3 regions of the Agrobacterium sp. 22-221-1 genome follow, and region 3 is predicted to be linked to each of the others. Evidence: riboswitches for the same ligand, from Rfam matches in the RefSeq annotation. Region 3 holds a riboswitch; each other region holds the start of a gene.
What was found. A riboswitch is a leader RNA that binds a small molecule or an ion and turns the genes downstream of it on or off. The one in region 3 is predicted to bind cobalamin.
Positions count from the first base shown of each region.

Region 1 (6,257 bases), on a different contig from region 3:
GGCTCCAAGGTCGTCATTCTTGACGAGCCGACGGCGGCGCTTGGCGTCAAGGAAAGCCGGCGTGTTCTGGAGCTTATTCTGGATGTGCGCTCGAGAGGCCTGCCGATCGTCCTCATCTCGCACAACATGCCGCATGTCTTCGAGGTCGCGGATCGCATCCATATCCACCGGCTCGGCAAGCGCCTGTGTGTCATAAATCCGAAGGACTACTCCATGTCCGACGCCGTCGCCTTCATGACTGGCGCCAAGGAAGCGCCGAAGGAAACGCTTGCCGCATGACGCTGAAGCTTGAAACGATCGCCGAAGACGTTCTTCGGCGGGCAGAAGGTAAATTCCGTTTTATCGTCGCCATTGCCGGTCCCCCTGGGGCCGGCAAATCCACGCTGGCGGATGCCCTTTGTGATGCTTTGCTGGCACGGGGCGAAACGGCCGCCGTCCTGCCCATGGATGGCTTCCATATGGACAATGGCATCCTTGAAGAGCGGGGGCTGCTGCCGCGAAAAGGCGCGCCGGAAACATTCGACGTGCGCGGTTTCCTCGATATCGTCTGCGCCGTCCGCAAGGGCGAGCAGGAGGTGCTTGTTCCGGTTTTCGACCGCTCCCGTGAAATCGCCATAGCGTCTGCTCGTGCGGTTGCGCCGGAAACACGCTTTATCCTTGCTGAAGGCAATTATCTGCTGCTGGACGAGGCGCCGTGGACAACTCTTTCCACAAGCTTCGACCTCACCATTTTTGTAGGGCCGTCCGTCGTGGTGCTTGAGGAGAGGCTGCGGAAAAGGTGGCTGGGCTATGGTCTCGACGAGGCCCAGATCCACGCCAAACTTTTCGAAAACGATCTTCCGAACGGAAAAAGGGTGATCGAAAACGCCCGTCCCGCCGATATCCGCATCGATATCTGGGAATAGATTAACGCTTTTCTCTCTTTGGGCGGCGGCGAGCATGTGCTGTTAAGCCTTTGTTGACCATGTGTTGAATCTTTTTGATCCACAGGGCGGGGCTTTTGTGTGTCTATTCATTGACGCGAAAATTTCCTCATATACTATATGTGGTGTTCGAGGTTCTTCCGATTCGCAAGAGTCGGGAGCTAAGACGGGAATTCGGTGCGTAACGCCATCAAAGGTGAAGCAATGCCGAAACTGCCCCCGCAACTGTAAGCGGTGAGCATCGTTCCGATTTGGGTCACTGGAGCCAAAAGCTCCGGGAAGGCCGGAATAGATGTTGTGACCCGCAAGTCAGGAGACCTGCCTTGAGCGCAAACGTCCACGGGCGGGGTGTCCGGAGGAAGGTGTATGACGCAAATGATTTGCGTGCGCCCTTTTCTGCCCCCTCCAGAACAAGCTTCGGGGTGAAGTCATGCCAGTTCATTTGTTTGAGTTGCTGCGCTCGTCGGCGTAGAGAGTGATTTTACGCGGCTAAAAGCCGCGCACGCCCACCCCAATGACAGATCCATCGCCGCCCGATTGTAATTGCAATCGGCAATGTTGAGCCGTGTCCGAAACCGGCTTCGAAAGAGGAAATCATGACCGTCACCGTTTACAGCAAGCCCGCCTGCGTCCAATGCACCGCCACCTATCGCGCTCTCGACCGCATCGGCGTCCCCTATGAGATTGTCGATATTTCCGAAGATGCGGATGCGCTCGATCATGTCCGCGGTCTCGGTTACATGCAGGTTCCGGTGGTCGTTGCCGGCGAACGCCATTGGGCGGGTTTCCGGCCGGATATGATCGGCTCTATCAGCTGAGGCGGCGGGGCGATGGGCCTGATCGTCTATTATTCCAGCCGCTCTGAAAACACCCATCGTTTCCTTCTGAAACTGGGACGGCGTCTGTTTCGCCTGCCGCTCGGCGCGGAGGAAGATGTTCCCCATGTGTCTGAGCCCTATGTGCTCGTCACCCCCACCTATGGGGGCGGCGGGACGAAAGGTGCCGTGCCGAAACCGGTCATCCGGTTTTTGAACCAGCCCTCCAACCGAAATCTTATTCGCGGCGTCATCGCGGCGGGAAACACGAATTTTGGCGCAGCTTTCGCATCCGCCGGAGATATCGTCTCGCGCAAATGCGCCGTGCCGTTTCTCTATCGCTTCGAGCTTCTCGGCACGGAGGAAGATGTCGCCAACGTCAAACATGGATTGGAACGATTTTGGACACGCTGACCTCGAGCGCCATGCGCAAGGACGCCAAACAGCCGGCAGCCGCAACCCAGAAACCGCTCGATGCGGCTCTGGACTACCACGCGCTGAACGCGATGCTGAACCTTTACGACGAGAACGGAAAGATCCAGCTCGACAAGGATCGCCTGGCCGCCCGGCAATATTTCCTCCAGCACGTCAACCAGAATACCGTCTTTTTCCATAACCTCAGGGAAAAGCTCGATTATCTGGTGACTGAGGGATATTACGAACAGGAAGTGCTGGATCAGTATTCCTTCAATTTCGTCCGTGACCTCTATGACGAAGCCTATGCCCGGAAGTTCCGCTTCCCGACCTTTCTCGGCGCCTTCAAATATTACACTTCCTACACACTGAAGACCTTCGACGGAAAACGTTATCTGGAGCGTTACGAGGATCGCGTCTGCATGGTGGCGCTGGCCCTTGCGCGTGGCGATGAGCAGCTTGCCCGCAATCTGGTCGATGAAATCATTTCAGGCCGCTTCCAGCCGGCAACGCCGACCTTCCTCAACGCCGGCAAGAAGAGCCGTGGTGAGCTGGTCTCGTGTTTTCTGCTGCGTGTGGAAGACAATATGGAAAGCATTGGTCGCTCTATCAATTCGGCGCTGCAGCTTTCCAAGCGCGGTGGCGGCGTGGCGCTGTCCTTAACCAATATTCGCGAATTCGGAGCGCCGATCAAACAGATCGAAAACCAGTCTTCCGGCGTTATTCCCGTCATGAAGCTGCTGGAAGATTCTTTTTCCTATGCCAACCAGCTTGGCGCGCGCCAGGGTGCCGGCGCGGTCTATCTGCATGCCCACCACCCGGATATCATGCGCTTCCTCGATACCAAGCGCGAAAACGCCGACGAAAAAATCCGCATCAAAACCCTGTCGCTCGGCGTGGTGATCCCCGACATCACTTTCGAACTCGCCCGCAACAATGAGGATATGTATCTGTTCTCGCCCTATGACTTGGAGCGTGTCTATGGCGTGCCGTTGACCGAGATTTCGGTCAGCGAAAAATATCATGAAATGGTTGCCGACAGCCGCATCCGCAAGAAGAAGATCAAGGCGCGCGAATTCTTCCAGGTGATCGCCGAAATCCAGTTCGAGAGCGGTTACCCCTATATCATGTTCGAGGATACGGTGAACCGCGCCAATCCGGTTGCCGGCCGCATCAGCATGAGCAATCTCTGCTCGGAAATCCTGCAGGTCAGCGAAGCGAGCGAGTTCAACGCCGATCTGTCCTATAGCCATATGGGCAAGGATATTTCCTGCAATCTCGGCTCGCTCAATATTGCTTCGGCGATGGATTCCGCCGATTTCGGCAAGACGATCGAGACCTCCATCCGGGCGCTGACGGCAGTGTCGGACATGAGCCACATCTCGTCCGTTCCTTCGGTGGAAAAGGGCAATGATGCCAGCCACGCCATCGGGCTTGGCCAGATGAACCTGCACGGTTATCTGGCGCGTGAGCGCATCTTCTACGGTTCCGAAGAAGGCGTCGATTTCACCAATATCTATTTCTACACGGTGACCTATCACGCTATCCGCGCCAGCAACCGGCTGGCGGTGGAAAGGGGCCAGAGCTTCAAGGGCTTTGAGAACTCCAAATATGCCTCGGGCGACTATTTCGACAAATATACCGACCGGGAATGGTTGCCTGCGACGGAAAAGGTGAAGGCGCTGTTTGAAAAGGCCGGCATCGCCATTCCGACGCGGGAGGACTGGGCGGTATTGAAGAAGGACGTCATGGCGTCCGGTCTCTATAACCAGAACCTTCAGGCTGTGCCACCGACAGGCTCGATCTCCTATATCAACCACTCCACCTCCTCCATTCATCCGATCGTTTCGAAGATCGAAATCCGCAAAGAGGGCAAGATCGGCCGCGTTTATTACCCGGCTTCCTATCTCTCCAATGATAATCTTGAATATTATCAGGATGCCTACGAGATCGGCCCGGAAAAGATCATCGACACCTATGCGGCCGCGACCCAGCATGTCGATCAGGGCCTGTCGCTGACGCTGTTCTTCCGCGATACGGCGACGACGCGTGATATCAATCGGGCGCAGATCTATGCCTGGAAGAAGGGCATCAAGACCATCTACTACATCCGTTTGCGCCAGATGGCGCTGGAAGGCACGCAGGTTCAGGGCTGCGTTTCCTGCACGCTCTGAATTGAGGGACAAGACAATGAACATCGCCGTAAAACCCGTGTCCCGCATCCGCGCGGTCAACTGGAACCGCATCGAGGACGACAAAGACCTCGAAGTCTGGAACCGCCTGACCTCGAATTTCTGGCTGCCGGAAAAGGTGCCGCTCTCCAACGACATCCCCTCCTGGGGAACGCTGAAGCCGGAAGAACAGAAATTGACAATCCGTGTCTTCACCGGCCTGACATTGCTCGACACGATCCAGAACGGTGTCGGCGCCGTGCGCCTGATGGAGGATTCGGCAACGCCGCATGAGGAGGCGGTGCTTTCCAACATTTCCTTCATGGAGGCCGTGCACGCCCGCTCCTATTCGTCGATCTTCTCGACGCTCTGCCTCACCCCTGACGTTGACGACGCCTATCGCTGGTCTGAGGAAAACGAATTTCTGCAGCGTAAATCCGCGCTCATCATGCGGGAATATGACAGCGGCGATCCGTTGAAGAAAAAAATCGCCAGCGTGTTTCTGGAAAGTTTCCTGTTCTATTCCGGCTTCTACCTGCCAATGTTCTGGTCAAGCCGCGCCAAGCTCACCAACACGGCGGATTTGATCCGCCTCATCATCCGCGATGAGGCCGTGCATGGCTATTATATCGGCTACAAATTCCAGAGGGCGGTGGAGCGTCTCAGCGAAACGCAGAGACACGAGATAAAGGATTTCGCCTTCGATCTCCTGCTCGAACTTTACGATAACGAGGCGAAATATACCGAAGACCTGTATGACGGCGTTGGTCTGACCGAGGACGTCAAGCAGTTCCTGCATTACAATGCCAACAAGGCCCTGATGAATCTGGGTTATGAGGCTCTGTTTCCGGCCGAGGCCTGCCGGGTCAATCCGGCGATCCTCTCGGCGCTCTCGCCCAATGCCGACGAGAACCACGACTTCTTCTCGGGCTCCGGCTCTTCCTATGTCATCGGCAAGGCGGTTGCGACCGAAGACGAAGACTGGGATTTCTGAGGCCGGTTTGTCGGCAGGACCCGCAAAAGCTATTGCGGGTTCACCACCTGGCTCGCAAGGCGGAATGGGCTGGCGACAGTGGCGCCGATCGCATCGAAAACAAAGGCTCCGGCACTGTTGATATCACCCCCGCGCCTGCTTGCCTCAAGTTGCGGCACCATGGAGGCCAGCGCCGCATAGCGGTCGTGGTTGAGTGGGTCCGACGCCTTCAGATTGGAGATGTCGACGAATTGCACGCCCTCCTTGAGAGCGGCTTCCTGCACTTGGCGATCGGTGACATCCAGCGCGCCGATACGGGTAACGTCGGCACCGAGGATGGAAGAGGCTTTCAGCGCGCGGTCGTCCTTGGAAACGAGAACGGTGAGCGGCGGGCTGAGCCGGCCGACAACCTCGATCTGCTTGCGGAAGACATCGGCATCGATATCGGGCGCAGCCAGCACCACCTGCAGCTTGGCGATGACATCGTTCCTGCCCTGGAAGCGCAATTGCCGCAGCGCCTCCATGACCAGCCAGCCGCCCATGCTGTGCCCGAACACGACGACGCTTTTCTTCGGGGTCTGCCGGGTGAGATCGATCAACATTGCGGCGAGCGCATCGCGTGAAAAAGTCGCGGACTCCTTGTCGGCCACATAGCCGGCGACAGAGGCTTGCGACGGCCAGGAAAAGACCAGCGGCACGCCGTTCATATTGGCATCTGCCGCCATCTGCGCCGCGCGGAACAGAGCTTCCTGATAGCTGTAATTATAGCCGTGTACAAAAAGTGCGATCTGCTTGCCGGAGCGGGCTACGTCGCCAAGATCGGCATTAAAGCGCGTCTTCGTCAGCATATCGGCCCTGGTAACGACGAAATCCTTTTTCGGGTCGGGCTTGCCGCTGGCCCATTCGATTTTTCCGCTTTTATGAGTGGGCGGAATGGAAATATCGAAACTGGCGTAGTTCG
Region 1 is NZ_JBNWCL010000007.1:309,964-316,220, reverse strand. Features, by position in the region: gene ACQZ5N_RS13835 (ATP-binding cassette domain-containing protein) at 1-279, shown strand, start outside; gene ACQZ5N_RS13830 (nucleoside triphosphate hydrolase) at 276-905, shown strand; cobalamin riboswitch at 1,039-1,263, shown strand; gene nrdH (glutaredoxin-like protein NrdH) at 1,520-1,741, shown strand; gene nrdI (class Ib ribonucleoside-diphosphate reductase assembly flavoprotein NrdI) at 1,754-2,152, shown strand; gene nrdE (class 1b ribonucleoside-diphosphate reductase subunit alpha) at 2,164-4,326, shown strand; gene nrdF (class 1b ribonucleoside-diphosphate reductase subunit beta) at 4,343-5,317, shown strand; gene ACQZ5N_RS13805 (alpha/beta hydrolase) at 5,347-6,257, opposite strand, start outside.
Region 1: linked by a shared signal. The riboswitch ahead of nrdH (glutaredoxin-like protein NrdH) and the one ahead of metE (5-methyltetrahydropteroyltriglutamate--homocysteine S-methyltransferase) in region 3 are both predicted to bind cobalamin.

Region 2 (6,257 bases), on a different contig from region 3:
CCTCGGGCGCCGGCGCGGCAGCCCTTGCCTGCCTCAACCTCCTCGTCGCCATGGGCGCGAAGAAAGAAAACATCTGGGTCCACGACATCGAAGGCCTCGTTTATGACGGCCGCAACACGCTGATGGACGAGTGGAAGGAAGTTTACGCCCAGAAGACCGACAAGCGCGTTCTGGCCGAAACCATCGACGGCGCGGATGTCTTCCTCGGTCTTTCCGCCGCCGGCGTGCTGAAGCCGGAACTGCTGGAGCGCATGGCGGAAAACCCGCTGATCCTCGCGCTTGCCAACCCCAATCCGGAAATCATGCCGGAGGCTGCACGTGCGGCCCGCCCGGACGCGATGATCTGCACGGGCCGTTCGGATTTCCCGAACCAGGTCAACAACGTGCTCTGCTTCCCCTATATCTTCCGCGGCGCGCTGGATTGCGGCGCGACGACGATCAACGAGGAAATGAAGATGGCCGCCGTGCAGGCCATCGCCGAGTTGGCACGCGAGGAAGTCTCCGAAGTCGCGGCAAAAGCCTATAGCGGCGAAACCCCGGTCTTCGGCCCGAACTACCTCATCCCCTCGCCCTTCGATCCGCGCCTCATCCTGCGCATTGCGCCAGCCGTTGCCCGCGCTGCCGCCGCAAGCGGCGTCGCCGCCCGGCCGATCACCGATTTCGAAGCCTATCTCGATCAGCTGAACCGTTTCGTCTGGCGCTCGGGCTTCATCATGAAGCCAGTCTTCAATGCCGCGAAAGCCGCCGAAAAGAAGCGCATCATCTTTGCCGAAGGCGAAGACGAGCGCGTGCTGCGCGCCGCCCAGGTGCTTCTGGAAGAAGGCACCGGCATCCCGATCCTCATCGGCCGTCCACAGATCATCGAAACGCGCCTGAAGCGCTTCGGCCTGCGCATCCGCCCGCATGCGGATTTCGCCGTGGTCAACCCGGAAGACGATCCGCGCTACCGCGACTATGTCGATGACTATTTCGCCCTTGTCGGCCGCGTCGGCATCAACCCGGAAGCAGCACGCACCATCGTGCGCACCAACACGACCGTCATCGGCGCGCTGTCGGTGAAGCGCGGCGAAGCGGATGCGCTGATCTGCGGCCTCGAAGGCCGTTACGACCGCCACCTGCGCGACGTCAACCAGATCATCGGCAAGCAGGAAGGCGTGCGTTCCTTCGCCGGCCTCAGCCTGCTCATCACCCAGCAGGGCGCGCTGTTCCTCACCGACACTTTCGTGAACTATGACCCGACCTCCGAGGAAGTGGCGGAAATGGCCATTCTCGCGGCCAAGGAAATCCGCCGCTTCGGCATCACGCCAAAGATCGCCCTCGCCAGCCATTCCAATTTCGGTTCGCGCGATTCCGAAAGCGCCCGCAAGATGCGCCGCGCCCTGAAGATCGTGCAGGAAGCCGCACCGGAACTGGAAGTGGATGGCGAAATGCAGGGCGGTTCGGCCCTTTCGGAAGCGCTGCGCAAGCGCGCCATGCCGAACAGCGTGCTGACCGGCGAAGCGAACCTGCTGGTCTTCCCGAACCTCGATGCCGCCAACATCACCCTCGGCGTCACCCGCACGCTGACGGAGGGCCTGCATGTCGGCCCGATCCTGCTCGGCACGGCCCTGCCCGCCCATATCCTGTCGCCCAGCGTCACCTCGCGCGGCGTCGTCAACATGGCGGCCTTTGCCGTGGTGCAGGCATCGCATCCTTCGGTGTGATAGAGGCCGCATTAACGCAATTTTGAACTGGCTGTTGCCGCCTTGCGGCAACAGCTTATGTTATCTTCCCGAAACACGGATGTCGTGAAGTATAACGCCCCTGCCACCGGCCGGGGACATCGAACGGATCGAACAATTGACCCGCCGCAGCCGCATCATCGGCCTCCTGCTTCCCCTTGTTTTCATCGCCCCGGCCGCCGCTTTTGCGGATCAGGTCTGCGATACGCTTTATGCGCAATTGCGCGAACCGCCCCGCGTCATCGGCAATACGGCCGAGGTGCGCCGTTATGCCAATGCGCTCGCCCGCCAGAACATCGTCATCCGCAAGATCAGGAACGACCTGCGCGGCTATGGCTGCTCATCCGGCAGCGTCATCGTCTATGGCAATCCCAATGCCGGTATCTGCGCCGAAATCGGCGATGCGTTGGCGGAAGCGGAAAGCGAGCGCAACGCCATCATCCGTGACCGCGACGACGCCATGGCGGCCGCGCGTAGCGACGACGGCGACATCAGGCGTCAGCGCATTCTCGCCGCCCTCGATGCGAATGGCTGCAACACCGTGCCGCAAACGGAAACGCAATTGCCACCGCCTCCGGATGTGACGCGTTATCCCGACGCGTTTCGGCAGAATGGCGACGATCCGGGACAGGCGGGGCTTTCGCCCTACCCCAACGCCGCCGCCGAGGGCGGGCTTCGCACCCTCTGCGTGCGCACCTGCGACGGCTCGTTTTTCCCCATCGCCTCCAATGCTTCGCCGCTCGATTTCCGCGCCCAGGCGGAGCAGTGCGAAAAGATGTGTCCGGGGACCGAGACGGAGCTTTATTTCCACTCCATGACGGATCAGGAAACCGCCGATATGGTGTCTGCAGAAACAGGCAAACCCTACAGGGACCTGCCAACCGCCTTCGCTTACAGAAACGCCACGGCAAAAGCGCCAAGCTGCGCCTGCAACATGGCCGCCTATCACAAGGAAATGCAAAAGCAGGAAGAGGCCGCCCGGCCGCAGCCCGAAAAACCCTATTCCGGCATCACCACCATTCCATCACCGCAAGCTGACAAGGCTGAGAAACCCGCCGAACAGCAACAGGCCGCCAAGCCGCCGGAACAGCCCGTTCCCGAACGCGACTATGACCCGAACGACAGCCGCGTCCGCGTCATAGGCCCGAAGTTCTTACCCGACCAGACGGGCCGGATCGACCTGAAGAACCCGGCATTGAAGGGTATACAGCCGCAGCAGTGACATACATCGCGGAGCGAGCGCGCTCCCCTTGCTTCTTCTCCCCGAGGGGGAGAAGTCCGCGGCAGCGGGATGAGGGGGCGGCGTCAGCGATATTCGGAGAGCTTGCCCCCTCATCCGACCCTTCGGGCCACCTTCTCCCCGGCGGGGAGAAGAAACACGCGGCAACGTCCCGCCTTATTCACAGGCCTCCGCTTCTACACCCCGCCCCAGCGGTTACGAAACACCAGTTCCTCCAGCGGCACGCGCTGCCGCCAGCCCTTCACCGCCAGTTCCGGCTCGTTATAGAGCGCATCGACACGGCCGAGGCAAAGCCAGGCGACGATTTCGATATGGTCGGGAATATCGAGAATGGTGCGAATGTCGCTATCGTGGAAAATGCTGACCCAGCCGACGCCGATGCCTTCGGCGCGCGCCGCGAGCCAGAGATTCTGGATGGCGCAGACGGTGGAATAAACATCCGTGCGCGGATTATGGGTGCGGCCCAGCACCACCTTGCCGCCGCGCGTCGGATCGCAGGTGACGCAGATGCTGAGCGGCGCCTTGCGGATGCCTTCAAGCTTGAGACTGCGATAAAGCGCCTGCTGCTCGCCCGTAAACATCGCCGCCGCCTCCTCATTGGCGCGGCTGAAGGCCACGAAGGCCGCCTGACGGATCGCGCCATCGGTGACGAGGGTGAAATTCCACGGCTGCATGAAACCGACCGAGGGCGCGGAATGGGCCGCCTTCAAAAGACGCTCCACCAGATCGTCCGGCAGCGGGTCCGGCAGGAACTGGTCGCGCACGTCGCGACGGGTCTCGATGGCACGATAAATCGCCTCGCGTTCCTCACAGGAAAACGGGCGGGCGGGCGAGAGCGCATGATCGAACGAACTGGCGCAGGGCGGATTGCTTACGGACGAATCGGCTGGCATCGTTTATCCCCAACAATGCGAAGGCCGGGCGCAAATGCGCACCCCGCCTCGACAACAACCTGCCGCCGTCCGCGCGGTTCGGTCTATCCCGTCAGGCCGGTCTTCTGACTAGGCTTCATCCGCCCTTTTCGCCTTCCCGAATTGCTCCAGTGGCTTTAAAAAAGAACGTCCGCCTCACAGCGCTGGGCACGTTCCGGTCTTTCACCGGATTCCCGATTCTCCCGCCGCAACGGCGGGCACCTGACAGGCAAGCTATGGGCAAAAAAGTTTGCGAATGCAAGCTTCTTTGCGGGCGATGCGGCGATGTGACCATGGCACCCCTCACCTCCGTCATTCCGGCCTTGAGCCGGAATCCAGCCAGCCCAAGTCCTTGGGCTGAGAGGAGTCTTTTCGCCGCGCAGACGCGCGTCGACTGGTTTCCGGCTCAAGGCCGGAATGACGGGTCCTCCTTTTACCGCATCATTCCACCGGGAAATACCTGACATAAGCGAACTCATCCCCATCCGGTGACCAGTTGGGCGAGTTCATCGTGCCCTGCCCGCCGAAAAGTTCGAACAGCGTCTCGGCATTGCCGCCATCCATATCCATCAGCCGCACCCGCACATCGAGATCGCGCGGATGATCGAAGACATCGCCGTCATAGGAAACGAACACCACCTTGTCTCCCTTGGGAGACGGGTGCGGAAACCAGTCGCCATAGAGGCTGTCGGTGATGCGCTCGACGGCGGAGCCATCCACCCGCACGCGCCAGATCTGCATCCGCCCGGTGCGGCTGGAATTGAAATAGATCCACTCACCGTCAGGCGAATAATCCGGCCCGTCATTGCGGCCTTCGCCATGGGTCAGCCGCGTCTCGGCACCGCTTGTTATATCCATCGAATAGATGTCGAAGACCTGATCGCGAATGCCGCAATAGGCAAAACCTTTCCCATCCGGCGACCAGCCATGCCAGTAAGAGGGAAGATTTTTCGTCATCAGCCGTGGCGCGCCGCCCGTCGAGGCCATGAGATAAATGGCGCTCTTGCCGAATTCCACCTTGTCGGAAATGGCGTAGCGCGAACCATCCGGCGAAATGCCGTGATCGTTGTTGCAGAGCGTCGCAAAGCCGGTATCGACCTTTTCCGGCGACGCATCACCGGCAAGGGACAGGCGGTAAAGCAGCCCTTCGCTGTTCAGCAGCAGATATTTTCCATCCGGCGACCAGTTCGGTGCTTCGAAAAGATCGGGCGTCTGCCACACCACCCGCATCTGCCGGGTGCGGATGTTGAAGATTTCGATGGAGCTGCGCATTCTGCCTCCCGGGCGTGTCCGTGTCTCGTTCAAAGCGCCCGGTGCAGACATTCCGTTTGCATCCGCCATCGCCATGATTATGATCCTAGGGCGGCAGGCACCGTCCTGCAAATTCAAACCGGAAAAAACGCCAGCGCTCCGGCACCGTCCGCGACCCTTGCCGTTTCTCCTAAAACCGAGGTTCCGCGATGAATACCATCGCCGATCACGGCATCCGCTTCGGCCGGATCGCCGCAATGCTTCCTGTCAAAAACATCGAAAAGGCCCATGATTTTTATGTCGGTGTTCTAGGCTTTGAAAAGACCTCCGAAAACGGCACCCCCGTCGGCTTCATGATCCTCAAACAGGGCAATGCCGAGCTGCACCTGACATTGCAGCCCACCCACAAGGCGGCACCCTTCAATGTGGCGCATATGATGGTGAGCGATGTCGATGCGCTGCATGCGCTCTGCAAGAGCCAGGGCTTGCGCATCATCAAGGGCCTGCAGGACAAGGATTACGGCCTGCGCGCCTTTGTGTTTGAAGACCCGGATGGCAACCGCATCGATGTGGGGCAGGTTATTTGAGATGAGCGAACGGCGCGGGGTTTTCTCCGCGCCGCTTGCTTAAACACGAAGGCTTTTTGTGGAACGAGCGCATGCCCCTTGTTTCTTCTCCCCGCCCGGGAGAAGTCCGCGGCAGCGGGATGAGGGGGCAAGGGCAGTGAGTTACGGCAGCGTTGCCCCCTCATCCGACCCTTCGGGCCACCTTCTCCCGGGCGGGGAGAAGAAACGCACGGCAACGCCGGGCAAAACATCTCCCTACCCGCGCTACCTGTTTAATCACCGATCCCGGAACCGGTTGGTGATCGGATAACGCCGGTCACGCCCAAAATTCTTCTTGGTGATCTTCACGCCCGGCGCCGATTGCCGGCGCTTGTATTCGGCGAGATAAAGCAGATGCTCCACCCGGTGCACCGTCGCCACATCATGGCCGCGCGCCAGAATTTCCTCGACCGACATTTCCTTCTCGACGAGGCATTCCAGAATATCGTCCAGCACCGGATAGGGCGGCAGCGAATCCTGGTCGGTCTGGTTGGGGCGCAATTCGGCCGAGGGCGCCTTGGAAATGATA
Region 2 is NZ_JBNWCL010000025.1:1,835-8,091, forward strand. Features, by position in the region: gene ACQZ5N_RS24350 (NADP-dependent malic enzyme) at 1-1,703, shown strand, start outside; gene ACQZ5N_RS24355 (DUF2865 domain-containing protein) at 1,840-2,943, shown strand; gene bluB (5,6-dimethylbenzimidazole synthase) at 3,138-3,854, opposite strand; cobalamin riboswitch at 3,932-4,113, opposite strand; gene ACQZ5N_RS24365 (TolB family protein) at 4,314-5,144, opposite strand; gene ACQZ5N_RS24370 (glyoxalase superfamily protein) at 5,333-5,710, shown strand; gene ACQZ5N_RS24375 (NAD+ synthase) at 5,966-6,257, opposite strand, start outside.
Region 2: linked by a shared signal. The riboswitch ahead of bluB (5,6-dimethylbenzimidazole synthase) and the one ahead of metE (5-methyltetrahydropteroyltriglutamate--homocysteine S-methyltransferase) in region 3 are both predicted to bind cobalamin.

Region 3 (6,257 bases):
GGATTGAGCGTTTCCACACCGATCTCCAGTCGTAGGCCCGGAAACGTTCATCTGCCTGTCCGGCTGGCTCCATCCTCCCGGAGAGGCATTCATATGCCCTCCCCCACATTTTCCCGGCGGAAGCCATGATGGAGGCCCGGTTCTCGCCGGGCCTCCATTCATATCAGAGCACCGCGCGGCGAAGCTTGGCAGCGGCGGCGACCATGTTGACCAGGGCCGGCCTGACCTCTTCCCATTTACGCGTCTTCAGGCCGCAATCCGGATTGATCCAGAGCTGCCGGTCGTCAAGCCGCTCTCGCGCCAGCGCCAGAAGATCGACCATTTCTCCAACCGCCGGCACACGCGGGGAATGGATGTCGTAAACGCCGGGACCGATCTGGTTCGGGTATTTGTAGGTCCGAAACGCATCCAGCAATTCCATCTTCGAACGCGAGGTCTCGATGGAGATCACGTCGGCGTCCATGGCAGCAATGGCATCGATGATCTGGTTGAATTCGGAATAGCACATATGGGTGTGAACCTGTGTGCGGTCGCCCACACCGCTGGAGCAAATGCGGAAGCATTCCACCGCCCAGCCGAGATAATCCTGCCAATGCCGGTGCCGAAGCGGCAGTCCTTCGCGAAGAGCTGCCTCATCGATCTGGATCATCTGCGCACCGGCCGCTTCGAGATCATTGACCTCATCGCGGATGGCGAGCGCGATCTGGCGGCATGTCAGGCTTCTGGCGATATCGTCGCGGACGAAGGACCAGTTGAGGATCGTCACCGGCCCGGTCAGCATGCCCTTGACGGGTTTGTCGGTGAGCGACTGCGAATATTCCCACCAGCGAACCGTCATCGCTTTCGGACGCGACACGTCGCCGAAAATAATGGGTGGACGCACATAACGCGAGCCGTAACTCTGCACCCATGCATGCTGGGTGAAAGCGAAACCGGAAAGCTGTTCGCCGAAATATTGCACCATGTCATTGCGCTCGAACTCGCCATGCACGAGAACGTCGAGACCGATTTCCTCCTGCCAGCGAATGGTCATTTCGGTTTCCTTCTGCAGGAATTTTTCATATTGCGCATCCGTCAGCGCGCCCTTGGAATGCGCCGATCTGGCCTTGCGCACCTCCGGCGTCTGCGGGAAGGAGCCGATGGTCGTCGTCGGGAAAAGCGGCAGCGCAATGGCCTGCGACTGCACTTTCTGCCGCTCGGCAAACGGGCTCACCCGCTTCCTGTCGGCCTCGCCAATCGTCGCGATACGCTTCTGCACGGCGGCGTCCGTCACCTTCGGCGAGGATGCACGCGCGGCAACGGCCTTGGAGGCAGCCTCCAGTTCCGTCGCGACAGCAGCCTTGCCCTCACCGAGAGCCCTGCCAAGCGTGGCAAGTTCGCCGAGCTTCTGGGTGGCGAAGGAAAGCCAGCTTTTCAGATCGGCATCGAGGCCGGTTTCCAGTTCGAGATCGACCGGGACATGCAGCAGCGAGCAGGACGGCGCGATCTGAAACGCCGCCGCACCGCGTGCCGCGATCACCGGTTCCAATCGGGTAATAATTGCAGCGAGATCAGCGCGCCAGATGTTGCGGCCGTCGATGACACCCAGCGACAGGACGCGATTTCCCGGCAAAGCCTTCAACACCGCCTCCAGCGCATCGGGTGCTCGCACCAGATCGATATGAAGGCCCGCGACCGGAAGCGCTGCGACGGCTTCGAGATTATCCTCAAGCCCACCGAAATAGGTGGCGAGCAAGATTTTCAAATCCGGCGCGGCCTTCGACAAAGCCCGATAGGCTATAGCCAGCGCGTGCCGCTCCCCCTCGGAAAGATCGAGCACGGCGACCGGCTCGTCGATCTGCACCCAGTCGGCACCGGCCGCTCGCAGGCGACGCAGCAGCTCTTCATAGATGGGCAGCAACCTTGCCAGCAGATCGAGAGGCTTGAAGGCTGCCTCGCGCGCCTTGGCAAGCTTCAGGAACGTGACCGGGCCGAGAATGACCGGACGCGTATGGATGCCGAGCGCCTTCGCCTCAAGGAAGTGGTCGACCGGCTTTTGCGAGGTGAGCACGAAATGCTGATCCTCTGAAACCTCCGGCACCATGTAGTGATAGTTGGTGTCGAACCATTTGGTCATTTCCAGCGCCGGAACGCCCTGACCATGATGCGAATGTCCTTCATGCCCATGGCCGCAGCCTGCATGCCCTTCGCTCTGGCTGCCGCGCGCCATGGCGAAATAGTTGGAGAGGGAAACATCCCCACCCGCCCATCCATAAAGGGATGGAATGGCGCCCACCATCACGGCCGTATCGAGGACATGATCGTAGAGGGAGAAATCGTTGGACGGGATATGGGTAATCCCCTTCTCACGCTGAAGCGCCCAGTTTTCGGCACGCAGCCGGGCAGCGGTTTCGAGCAGTTCCGTCTCGGAAATCTTGCCGGACCAGAAGCCTTCAAGCGCGAACTTCAGTTCGCGATGGCGTCCGATCCTCGGAAAACCGAGCGATGCGACTGGAATGGTCTTGTCTGGCATTGTCATACCCCATTTGGTTGTGGGGGCATGGGTAAAGCGGACGCGTGCAGGCCCGGCCTTTGCCGGACCATTGCAGCAACCACCGGGACACCCCGCCCGTGGACGTTATTTTGTCCTGGCAGGTCTCCTGGCTTACGGGTCGTCGCCTTTGTCCGTCTTCCCGGGGGTTACCCAGTGACGTGTTGGACAAAGGCTCGCCGCTTACAGTTGCGGGGGCAGCTCCGGTCTTGCCGATCGTCGGCGCACCGGATTCCCTCTTAGCTCCAGGATTGAAATAATCAGGCCCGGAGAACCATGACACCCGCATTTCTCACCACGGGCGTCACGATGTCAATAGACATAAAGAAATCTTTATATCTTTATTTCACCTAATTCAGAGCGCGACCGCACCCGGCCCCGGCACCGCACCGGCCGGCACCTTGCCCAGAATGATCATGCCAAGCACTTCGTCCTTGGTGACATCCTGCGTGCGGGCATGGCCCACCACCTTTCCGTTCTTCATCACGAAAACCCTGTCGGCCAGATCGAAGACATCGTGAATATCGTGGCTGATGAGGAAGATGCCGATGCCCTGCCGTTTCAGCTCCTTGACGAGATCGCCCACCTGCGCCGTTTCCTGCGGCCCGAGTGCGGCCGTCGGCTCGTCCATGATGAGGATGCGGGCATCGAACAGAATGGCGCGGGCGATGGCGACAGACTGCCGCTGGCCGCCGGATAACGCCTTCACCGGTTCCTTGAACCGCCGGAAATTGGGGTTGAGACGCCCCATCACCTCGCGGGCCGAGGCTTCCATGGCGACATCGTCAAGCGTGCCCCATTTCGTCTTCAGCTCGCGACCGAGATAAAGATTGGCGGCCGCATCGACATTGTCGGCCACGGCGAGCGTCTGGTAGATGGTCTCGATACCGTATTTCTTGGCGTCGCGGGGATTGCGGATATCCGCATCCTCGCCATTGATGAGGATATCGCCGCCATCGCGCCGGTATGCGCCGGAGAGAATTTTGATAAGGGTCGATTTGCCCGCGCCATTGTGGCCGAGAAGGGCGACCACCTCACCGGGGAAAAGATCGACAGAGGCGTTTTCCACCGCGTGGATGCCGCCGAAGGAAATGGAAATATTGCGCATTTCCACGAGGGGCGTGACTTGGTCCGTCATAGGAGTTCTCCTCGGTTCTTACTTGGCGCGGGCGCGGTAGATGGTGTCGAGCCAGACGGCGACGACCAGAACCACACCAACGACGATGCGCTGGAAGGGCGTATCGATGCCCACCAGCACCATGCCGGATTGCAGCGACTGCATGACGAGCGCGCCGAGCATCGCGCCCGCTATGGTTCCGACACCGCCGGCAAGCGAGGTGCCGCCGATGACGGCCGCCGCGATGGTGTAAAGCTCGTCCAGCTCGCCCTGGGCATTGGTGGCCGCGTTGAGGCGGGCGGTCGAGATGGCCGCCGCGATGGCGCACAGAACGCCCATCAGCGTGAAGATTTTCACCGTCACCCAGCGGGTCTTGATGCCGGCGAGTTCGGCCGCTTCCGGATTGCCGCCGATGGCGAAGACATAACGCCCGAAACGCAGTCGCGTGGCGATGAAGGTCATGACCGCACCCACGGCAAGCGCCATCAGCACCGGAATGGCGATGCCATGCGAAATGAACAGACCGCCTTCAGGCCAGGCGATGCCATTGGCATCGGCATAGTTGCGGGCGATGTTGACCGGCCATGGGTAGCTGTTGACCACCGCCACGAAACCGATGACGACGAGGCAACCGAGCGCGGCCAGAAAATATTCCGCCCAGACGGGCCGCAACGGAAAGCCGAAACGGCGGCGCTGATGGCGGGAGTTCAGGATGACCGCAATGATGGCGACGCAGGCGATGACCGCGGCGATCCAGCTCCATGTCGCGCCGATCGAACCGCTGGTGCCGCCGCCCATCAGGCGGAAGGTTGAATCCATCGGCGCCACGGTGCGGCCGCTGGTGATGAACCATGTGCCGCCGCGCCAGACCAGCAGACCGCCAAGCGTGACGATGAAGGACGGCACGTTGAGGAAGGCGATGATGGAGCCCTGCAACATGCCGATGGCGCCGCCGACGAGAATGCCGACCATAAGCGTGACGATCCATGTCGCCCAATGTTCGAAGCCGAGGATCTGCGGCAGGATTTCCGCCTGCATGACACCCATGATCATGCCGGAAAAACCGAGGATCGACCCGACCGAAAGGTCGATATTGCGGGTGACGATGACGAGCACCATGCCGGTCGCCATGACGGCCACGGACGCGGTCTGCACGGAGAGGTTCCAGAGGTTTCGCGGCGTCAGGAACAGCCCGCCGGACAGGATATGAAATCCGATCCAGATCAGAAGAAGCGCGCCGACCATGCCGAGCAGCCTGGTATCCAGCTCGGTGGCGTTGATGAAGCGCGTTATCGAGCCTGTTTTTTCCGTCTTTTGCGACGTTGTGGAATTGGATTGGGTCATATCGGCCATGAACTGCCGGTGCTCCTCACATCTTAGAGCGTTTTCGCTTTCCCTGAAACGCGAAAACGCTCCAAATCTTTGTTCTGGCGCATTTCCGAACGGAAAACCGGGGCCCACTTTTCCTGGAAATGCTCTAAAGGCGCCGCGCCATGAACCATGGCGCAGCGCCCGAACCGGGACCTATTCGATCAATCGCAGGCTTTGACGGTTCCGGCCTTCACACCCTGGCAGGCCGTTTCCTTCTTGATCCAGCCGGCATCGATGACGACGTTCAGATTGTCCTTGGTGATGGCGATCGGCTTCAGGAAGACCGACTGCATCGTGACCTTCTTCGGGCCGCCATCAAAGGCCGTGACGCCCTTGATCTCCGTCATTTTCTTGCCGCCGGCCAGTTCCAGCGCGATACCGGCCGCTTCCTTGCCGAGTTCACGGCTGTCCTTCCAGACCGACACCGTCTGCGTGCCGAGCGCGACGCGGTTCAGCGCGGCGAAATCGGCATCCTGACCGGAAACGGGAACCGAACCGGCCATGCCCTGCGCGGCGAGAGCGGCGATTGCACCGCCAGCCGTGCCGTCATTCGAGGCGACGACCGCATCGACCTTATTGTTATTCTTGGTCAGGAACTGTTCCATGTTCTTCTGGGCATTTTCCGGCTTCCAGCCATCGGTATAGGCTTCGCCGACATTCTTGATCTTGCCTCCGTCAATGGCCGCCTTCAGCACTTCCTGCTGACCGGCGAACAGGAAGTCCGCATTCGGATCGGAAGAAGAGCCCTTGATGAAGACGTAATTGCCTTCGGGCTTCACCTTGAAGACTTCGGCAGCCTGCAGACGGCCGACTTCCTTGTTATCGAAGGTGATGTAGAAGGCGTTCTGGTTTTCGATCAGGCGGTCGTAACCCACGACCGGAATGCCCTCGGCAACGGCCTTTTCAACGGCTGGGCCAATCGCGTCGCTGTCCTGCGCCAGAATGATCAGCGCGTTGGCGCCCTGCGAGATCAGCGATTCCACGTCGGTCAGCTGCTTTGCGGCGGATGATTGCGCATCGGCGGAGATGTATTTCGCGCCGGCCTTGTCGAGCGCCGCCTTGATGGCTGCCTCATCCGTTTTCCAGCGTTCTTCCTGGAAATTCGACCAGGAAACGCCGACGACGAGATCAGCGGCCATGGCGGCAGTGTGCAGTGAAACGAGTACGGCTGTACCCGCCAAAAGCTTGGCAAAAGAATTCATGATGTCCTCCCGGTAAGGGCGAAGCCTGCACCTCCAT
Region 3 is NZ_JBNWCL010000003.1:333,810-340,066, reverse strand. Features, by position in the region: gene metE (5-methyltetrahydropteroyltriglutamate--homocysteine S-methyltransferase) at 164-2,512, opposite strand; cobalamin riboswitch at 2,613-2,824, opposite strand; gene ACQZ5N_RS07275 (ATP-binding cassette domain-containing protein) at 2,886-3,668, opposite strand; gene ACQZ5N_RS07270 (sugar ABC transporter permease) at 3,687-5,000, opposite strand; gene xylF (D-xylose ABC transporter substrate-binding protein) at 5,180-6,220, opposite strand.